DNA from 2 places in the Streptomyces kaniharaensis genome. Region 2 is predicted to be linked to the other one. Evidence: predicted binding sites of a transcription regulator. Region 2 holds the regulator's gene; the other holds the start of a gene.
What was found. Region 2 encodes HspR, which represses chaperone genes until heat shock. Its sites were predicted from a motif close to TTGAGNNNNNNNNNCTCAA; they were not measured.
Positions count from the first base shown of each region.

Region 1: the regulator HspR is predicted to act here: its motif matches at 2,772-2,790, upstream of lon (endopeptidase La).

Region 1 is NZ_WBOF01000001.1:3,845,068-3,849,419, reverse strand. It holds gene F7Q99_RS17410 (GtrA family protein) at 1-255, opposite strand, end outside; gene lon (endopeptidase La) at 341-2,749, opposite strand; gene F7Q99_RS17400 (rhomboid-like protein) at 2,883-3,677, opposite strand; gene F7Q99_RS17395 (response regulator transcription factor) at 4,237-4,352, shown strand, end outside.
Region 2 is NZ_WBOF01000001.1:2,960,695-2,965,046, reverse strand. It holds gene dnaK (molecular chaperone DnaK) at 1-173, shown strand, start outside; gene grpE (nucleotide exchange factor GrpE) at 170-787, shown strand; gene dnaJ (molecular chaperone DnaJ) at 1,041-2,192, shown strand; gene F7Q99_RS13545 (heat shock protein transcriptional repressor HspR) at 2,200-2,715, shown strand; gene F7Q99_RS13540 (helix-turn-helix domain-containing protein) at 2,924-3,940, shown strand.

The sequences.
Region 1 (4,352 bases), 880 kb from region 2:
CCGCCCGCCGGCCCGGAAGGCCCACTGGCGGTTGAGGACGTAGGAGACGACGGTGGCGATCACGGTCGCGACGGTCAGCGCGACCACCGGCTTGTGTGCCAGGACGGTGAACTTCAGCTCGAAGTTGATCACCGTGGTCAGCGCGAAGCAGGTGCCTCCGACCAGCAGGAACTTCACCAGCCTGCGGTGCCGCACCAGGAACGGGCGCAGCCGGGCCGGCACCCTGGCCAGGACGCGCTGAGTGGGGGACGGCATCTCCGCAGTGTCGCACGCGTGATGCCGTCCCCCGGTCAGTCGCCGCCAGTCGCGGTCGCCCGGCGCAATTCCGCCGGAGCGCCCGTCAGGCGGCGACCAGGACCTCGGCCGGCTCCAGGGCCAGCTTGAGGACCTCACGGACGTCCGACACCGGGTGCACGGTGAGCCGCTCCAGCACCTCGGCCGGGACGTCGTCCAGGTCGGCCTCGTTGCGCCTGGGGATGATCACCGTGGTGACACCGGCCCGGTCGGCGGCGAGCAGCTTCTGCTTCACCCCGCCGATCGGCAGCACCCGCCCGGTCAGCGACACCTCGCCCGTCATCGCCACGTCGGTGCGCACCTTGCGGCCGGACAGCAGGGAGGCCAGCGCGGTGGTCATGGTGATGCCGGCGCTCGGCCCGTCCTTGGGGACGGCCCCGGCCGGGACGTGAAGGTGCACGCCGCGGTCGCGCAGCGAGGTGACCGGCAGCTCCAGCTCGGCGCCGCGCGAGCGCAGGAAGGAGAGCGCGATGTGCGCGGACTCCTTCATGACGTCGCCCAGCTGCCCGGTGAGGGTCAGCCCGGTGCCGCCGGTCTCGGCGTCGGCGAGCGAGGCCTCGATGTAGAGGACGTCCCCGCCGGCGCCGGTGACCGCGAGGCCGGTGGCCACGCCGGGGACGGCGGTGCGCCGCTCGGCCGGCTCCTGGGCGGCCTCCGGCACGTGGTGCGGGCGGCCGATCAGGGCGCGCAGGTCGTCCACGCCGATCGCGGCGGGCAGCTCGCGCTCGCCGAGCTCGGCCTGGGCGGCGAGCTTGCGCAGCACCCGGGCGATGGCACGCTCCAGGTTCCGCACGCCGGCCTCGCGGGTGTACTCCCCGGCGAGCCTGCGCAGCGCCGCCTCGTCGACGGTGACCTGCTCGTCGCCGAGCCCGGCCTTCTCCAGCTGGCGCGGGAGCAGGTGGTCGCGGGCGATGACGACCTTCTCGTCCTCGGTGTAGCCGTCCAGCCGGACCAGCTCCATCCGGTCGAGCAGCGGCTCGGGGATGGCCTCCAGCACGTTGGCGGTGGCGAGGAAGACCACGTCGGAGAGGTCGAGCTCGACCTCCAGGTAGTGGTCCCGGAAGGTGTGGTTCTGTGCCGGGTCCAGCACCTCCAGCAGGGCGGCGGCCGGGTCGCCCCGGTAGTCGGAGCCGACCTTGTCGATCTCGTCGAGCAGGACGACCGGGTTCATCGAGCCGGCCTCCTTGATCGCCCGCACGACGCGGCCCGGCAGCGCGCCGACGTAGGTGCGCCGGTGGCCGCGGATCTCGGCCTCGTCCCGGACGCCGCCGAGCGCCACCCGGACGAACGTGCGGCCCATGGCGCGGGCCACGCTCTCGCCGAGCGAGGTCTTGCCGACCCCGGGCGGGCCGACCAGCGCCAGCACCGCGCCTCCCCGGCGCCCGCCGATCAGCCCGAGCCCCTGATCGGCCCGGCGCTTTCGCACCGCCAGGTACTCGACGATGCGGTCCTTCACGTCCGACAGACCCGCGTGGTCGGCGTCCAGCACCGCGCGGGCGCCGGCGATGTCGTACGCGTCCTCGGTGCGCTCGTTCCAGGGCAGCTCCAGGACGGTGTCCAGCCAGGTGCGGATCCAGGAGCCCTCGGGCGACTGCTCGGAAGCGCGCTCCAGTTTGTCGACCTCCTTGAGCGCGGCCTCGCGGACCATCGCAGGCAGGTCGGCGGCCTCGACCCGGGCGCGGTAGTCGCCCTCCTCGTCGGCCGGGTCGCCGTTCAGCTCGGCGAGCTCCTTGCGGACGGCCTCCAGCTGGCGGCGGAGGAGGAACTCCTTCTGCTGCTTGGCCACGCCCTCCTCGACGTCCCTGCGGATGGTGTCGTTGACCTCCTCCTCGGCGAGGTGGTCGCGCAGCAGCGTCAGCGCGTACTCGAGGCGGGCGACCTGGTCGGCCTCCAGCAGCACCTTGAGCTTCTGCTCGGCGGTGACGAAGGGCGCGTAGCCGATGTTGTCGGCGAGCTCGCCGACGCCCTCGATCTGGGCCACCCGGTCGACGATCTGCCAGGCGCCGCGCTTGCGCAGCCACTGGGTGGAGAGCTCCTTGTACTCCTTGACCAGCTCGGCGGCGCGGCCGGCCACCGGGGTGCCCACCGAGGACTCCCGGAACGGCGTGGTCTCCACCCACAGCGCGGCGCCGGGCCCGGTGGTGCCGACGCCGATCCGCACCCGGCGCACGGCGCGGACCAGCGCGGCCGGCTGGCCGACGGTGTTGGGGCCGTCGGCCAGCCGGCCGACCTGTTCGACGGCGGCCAGCGTGCCGGCCGCCGCGTACGAGCCGTCCACCCGCGGAACCAGCAGGACCTGCGGCTTGCCGACGCCGGTGGCCGCGGCGCGGGCGGCCTCGATCGCGGCGCGCACCTCGGTGTCCTTCAGGTCCAGCGGGACGACCATGCCCGGCAGGACGACCTCGTCGTCGAGCGGCAGCACGGGCAGGGTGAGCGGTGTGGACGTCGATGCCATGATCTCTCCCCAGTCAGTGAACTTGAGTCGACCTGACTAAGGCTTGGCGACGGCCGAATGTTCCCCGCCCTGTGTTCGCCGTGAGCGAACAAGAAAGCCTGTGGAACGGTCCGTCAAAAACCACGCGAACGAGTCAGCCCGCGTCCAGCACGGGCGCTCCGCCGGGCGAGGGAGCGGGCGCGGATCCGACCCCCGGCGCCTCGACGGGGGCCGGCCGCAGCCGGCGCCCGGGCCCGCGTCGCAGCCAGCGCCACAGCACTACCCCGGTGAGCACCGCCACCGGGTGGCCCACGGCGGTGACCACGTCGTTCTCGGTGGCGATCTGCTCGGCGATCAGCGCCGCGGCGCCGCCCAGCGCCAGCAGCCGCCCGCGCCGGGAGAGCAGCCCGGCCAGCGCGCCGAGGCTGGCCAGCACGCCGTAGCTGACGCCGATGTCCAGGTAGTCCATGGCCGCGGACTCCAGCCGCCCGGTCTCCACGGCGGTGATCACCACCGCCTGGGACAGCAGCGTCGCCGTGACGTGCCCGATCGCGAACACCGCCGCCGCCCGCCCGGACCCGACCCGGCGTTCCAGCGGGGCGACGGTGAAGGCGAATGCCCACAGGTACGGCATCCACACCTGGCCGGCCACCCAGAAACCGCTGAACAGCAACGCGCGCAAAGGGTGGTGCAGGAGATTGTGACCGTCGGAACTCGAAGCCTCCTGCAGCCGCAGGACGAGATCGGGATCGGCGAGTTTGCCGAAGGTCGTGGTGGCGCCCACCACGGCGAGATAAGCGAGGGCGAAAGGGTTGCGGCGCGGCGTCGGCACCCGGGCCAGCAGCCAGTCGACCACCGCGGTGCGCAGCCCGTACCGGAGCATCCCGAACGGCGGCCCGGCGTACGGCCCCGGCCCGCCCGGTTCGGCACCTCGCCGCAGTCCAGCCATGCCGCCTCCGCTCCACGCCCGCAGCCACCGGCTTCCGTCGCTGCCCAAACGTACCGGCGCGCGCCGGAAATCCCACCCGGCGGGGCGTAGTCGTGATCACGTTACGTCGAGGTTCTGAGAACCAGCTGGGAAAAGCCCGTGAAGACGGCAAACCGGGCGCCCGGCCGGATTCCCGGCGCTGGTCCAGACCTTCTCCCGATTGACCCGTCAGTAGCGGCCCTGACCGGCGACTTGGCGTCAACTCGAATGCATACGTACCGTTACGCCGTGAAAAATCGCCGGGTAAGGTATCGGCCCGTGCCCACTCGTGAGTGGGTCCGAGAGCGGGCCGGAACCTGCCCACGGGCCGGAATCACCCGGTCCACCTGCCGGGAGGCAGCCGCTGTCCGTACGCTGCGAGGCGCGCGGGACCAGCGGGTGGCCGACCTCCGCCCTCCGATCCGCGCACGCGACGGGACGGCGGACCCGGCACACAGTCCACGACGGAACAAGACTACGAGCGGAGCCCCGCCATCCCCACAGGTGGCCGGCCCGCAGCCCTGGGGGCGGTGGCGTGACCGTGACAGAAATTCAGCAGGACAACAGCAACAGCGGCGGCACGGTGAGCAGCCAGCGCAGAGTGCTGGTGGTGGAGGACGAGCCCACGATCGCGGAGTCGATCGCGGCCCGGCTGGG
Region 2 (4,352 bases):
GCGAGGCCTCGGAGAAGGTCTCCACCACCGCCCAGAAGCTCGGCCAGGCCCTCTACGCCAACGCCGACGCGGCCGGTGCCGCCCCCGCCGGCGACGCCCCGCACGGCAAGGACGACGACGTCGTCGACGCCGAGATCGTGGACGACGAGAAGCCCAAGGGCGGTGCGGCATGACGGACAAGGGCGGCAAGCCCGGCGACGACTCCGCCGCCGAGGAAGCCGTGATCAAGGCGGCCGAGGAGGCCGCCGCCGGCTCCGACGCCTCGGGTGCCGAGGAGCTGGCCGCGGCCAAGCGCGAGGCCACCGAGCGCACCGCCGACCTCCAGCGCCTCCAGGCCGAGTACCAGAACTACCGCAAGCGGGTCGAGCGGGACCGTCTCACCGTCCGCGAGATCGCGGTCTCCAACATCCTGGAGTCCCTGATCCCGGTCCTGGACGACGTCGGCCGGGCCCGCGAGCACGGCGAGGTGACGGGCGGCTTCAAGTCCGTCGCCGAGTCGCTGGAGACGGTCGTCGCCAAGCTGGGCCTCCAGCAGTTCGGCAAGGAGGGCGAGCCCTTCGACCCGACCATGCACGAGGCGCTGATGCACAGCTACTCCTCGGACGTCACCGAGGACACCTGTGTGCAGATCCTCCAGCCCGGCTACCGGATCGGCGAGCGGATCATCCGCCCGGCGATGGTCGCGGTCGCGGAGCCCCAGCCGGGCACCCAGACCACGGCCGGGCCGGACGCCGACACGGACAAGTCCGGCGAGTCGGACAAGACCGACGGTGGCTCGGACAGCTGACAACCAGTGACAGCTGACAACCAGTGCGCTGCGGAGTCGTACGCCGGCAATTCAGGCGGCCGGCTCCGCAGCGCGCTGTCGGCAGCGGCCCACCGCGGCCACGCTGTTGACAGCGCAGTGACGATGGACATCGGGAGGTGGCGGGAGCCGTGAGCGAGCGCAGCATGGGGGTCTCCCCGGCCCGCGGCCGGGGGAGCGCCGTTAGCAGGTGCGCGTGGCGCGAAGCGGCTGCCGAGCGAAGTGAGGTGGGCGCATGAGTGGCAAGGACTTTGTCGAGAAGGACTACTACAAGGTCCTCGGCGTGCCCAAGGACGCCACCGCCACCGAGATCAAGAAGACCTACCGCAAGCTCGCGCGCGAGTTCCACCCCGACGCCAACAAGGGTGACGCCAAGGCCGAGGAGCGGTTCAAGGACATTTCCGAGGCGTACGACGTCCTGTCCGACGAAAAGCGCCGCAAGGAGTACGACGAGGCCCGCAGCCTCTTCGCCAACGGCGGCTTCCGCTCCGGCGGCCCCGGCGGCGGCAACTACGGCTTCGACTTCGGCGACCTCTTCAGCGGCAGCCAGGGCGGCGGCGGAGGCGGCGGCATCGGCGACGTCTTCGGCGGCCTGTTCAACCGGGGCGGCCGGCAGGCCCAACCCCGGCGCGGCGCCGACGTCGAGACCGAGGTCACCCTCTCCTTCGAGGAGGCCGTCGACGGCGCGACCGTCCCGCTACGGATGACCAGCCAGGCCCCCTGCCGGTCCTGCAACGGCACCGGCGCCAAGTCCGGCACCACCCCGCGGGTCTGCCCGACCTGCGTCGGCGCCGGCACCGTCAGCCGCGGCCAGGGCGCGTTCGCGCTCTCCGAGCCCTGCAAGGACTGCCGCGGCCGCGGCATGATCGTCGACGACCCCTGTACCGACTGCCACGGCAGCGGCCGGGCCAGCTCCGCCCGCACCATGCAGGTCCGCATCCCGGCCGGCGTCCAGGACGCCCAGCGCATCCGGCTCAAGGGCAAGGGCGCCCAGGGCGAACGCGGCGGCCAGCCCGGCGACCTCTACGTCACCGTGCACGTCGACGCGCACCCCGTCTTCGGACGCAAGGGCGACAACCTCACCGTCACCGTCCCGGTCAGCTTCCCGGAAGCCGCCCTCGGGGGCACCATCGAGGTGCCCACGCTCAACGGCCCCGCGGTGAAGCTCAAGCTGCCCCCGGGCAGCGCCAACGGCCTCACCATGCGCGCCCGCGGCAAGGGCGCCACCCGCAAGGACGGCACCCGCGGCGACCTCCTCGTCACCGTCGAGGTCGTGGTGCCGCAGCACGTCACCGGCGACGCGCTGAGCGCCCTGGAGCAGTACCGCGAGGCCACCGCCTCCGACGACCCGCGAGCCGCCCTGTTCCGGGCGGCGGAGGGAGCGTGACGACCAGATGTCCCCGATGACCCCCGACAGCCCGATCGGCCCCGGCCTCGGCGAGGGCCTGCCCGGCGGCCACCGCCGCACCAGGCGCCCCGCGGCACCGCCGCAGTACGTCCTCACCGAGGACACCCCGGTGTACGTGATCTCGGTCGCCGCCGAGCTCTCCGGCCTCCACCCGCAGACGCTGCGCCAGTACGACCGTCTCGGCCTGGTCAGCCCCGACCGCACCGCCGGCCGCGGCCGCCGCTACTCCGCCCGCGACATCCAGCAACTGCGCGAGGTCCAGCGGCTCTCCCAGGACGAGGGCATCAACCTGGCGGGGATCAAGCGGATCATCGAGCTGGAGAACCAGGTCACCGCTCTCCAGGCCCGCATCGGGGAACTGGTCGACTCACTCGAAGGCGCCGCCGCCGCGCTCCAGCAGCGCGAGGCCGCCGTCCACGCCTCCTACCGCCGCGACCTCGTTCCGTACCAGCCCCCGACTCCCCAGTCGAGCGCCCTGGTCGTCTGGCGCCCCAAGCGCTGACCTGCCCGTACACAACAAGCCGCCGGCCCCTCCTGTTCGGGGGGTGCCGGCGGCTTGCGTGTGGTGAGAGGGTGCCGTCTCGAGAACACTGCTGCGCTCCGGGCACCTGCGAAGCTCGGCCGGGTGGCCAGTCAGACTTTAGGATCAGTTGCAGAGCACAGTCGTGTTTCTCTGGCAATTTTGTCCGGTCTACGACAAGGAGACGGGGATGAACGGGCGCGAGCAGGCAGGAATCATGCCGGACAGGCCCCGCGCTCTGTCAGCCAACGCCCGAGCCCTGTATCTGGCCACCATCGAGGGGAATGGCAAGGCCGCCCGGAGAGAAGACAGTCCACAGGAGGCCGCCTCATTCGACGAGCTGGTCACGCTCGGCCTCCTGGTGCCGGATATGGATGAACCCGGCCTCTATGCCGCAGTCGATCCGGCCCAGCTCTCCAACAGAATGAGCCTCACCTGGCAGCGCCAGGCCCTCGATTTGCTGACACGGGCGGTCGCACTCCCCGCCGACCTCGGCGATCTCGCCGAAGCCTTTCATTCACGAGGGCAGGAGGGAGGTCCGATCGAATACGTGCGAGGGAAGGCTCTGATAAATCAGCGCATCCTTCAGGCCCAGGCGGACGGCCCGGACGAAGCACTCGCCATGCAGCCTGGTGGCCCGCGCCCGCCCGAAGTACTGGCCGCCGGACTGGACTATGACTTCGCCAGGCTCAAAATGGGCGCCAGCATGCGAACGATCTATCACGCCAGCACTCGCTACCATCAGCCGACGCGCGATTACGTCGCAACGCTGTCCGCTGCCGGATGGCAGTTCAGAACGCTTGACGAGCCCTACACCAGGCTCATCATCATAGACCGGCGACTTGCCGTTATCCCGGCAGCCGACGACATGGACCTGGCCGCATTCATCCACGACCAGTACGTCATCGAATACCTGGTGGAAGAGGTATTCGAGCGGAACTGGAGTCGAGCTCTCGAATTCGACGGCGCGACGACCGTGCCGCAGCAGGTCGTCTCCCGACTCCGGCAAACCATCATCGACCTGCTGCTCGCCGGCACCAACCATCGCGTCATCGCGCGACGCCTCGGAATCAGCGAACGGACACTGGCCCGCCATCTCGCCGAAATGCGGGAGGACTACAACGTCGAATCGCTCTTCCAGTTGGGATATGTCCTGGGACGGGCCACTCCGGGCCACGACGAACAGCCCGAAGCGACCGAGTCATAAGGTGTGCGATCCCGAGAACCACGAGATCTCGTGACGCTCGGTCAGCCGACTCAGGTCCAGTGCGTATCGGCCGCGACAACGGTGGCCGTGGCACTCGCCTGCTCTTCCTCGACATACCCGCTCCCCACCGTCCCGGCGGCAACCGCCAGGACCGCAGTCAGCCCGGCGACGAGCGGCAATACGACCTTTCGGACGTACCGGTGTATACGAGACATACGCTCGTCCCTTCCCTCAAGCCTGCGATCGCGCAAATGAGTGGCAATGAAACGCCTGCACCCATGTTGCCGCAAGTCCGGGGACCATGTCATCTCTCTGCCAGGCATCCAGATGACACCTCTCAAACCTGGACGCCACCGCACCGCCCGATGGACGATCAGTTCGCTCCCGATAACCCACGCAAGTCCACCACACT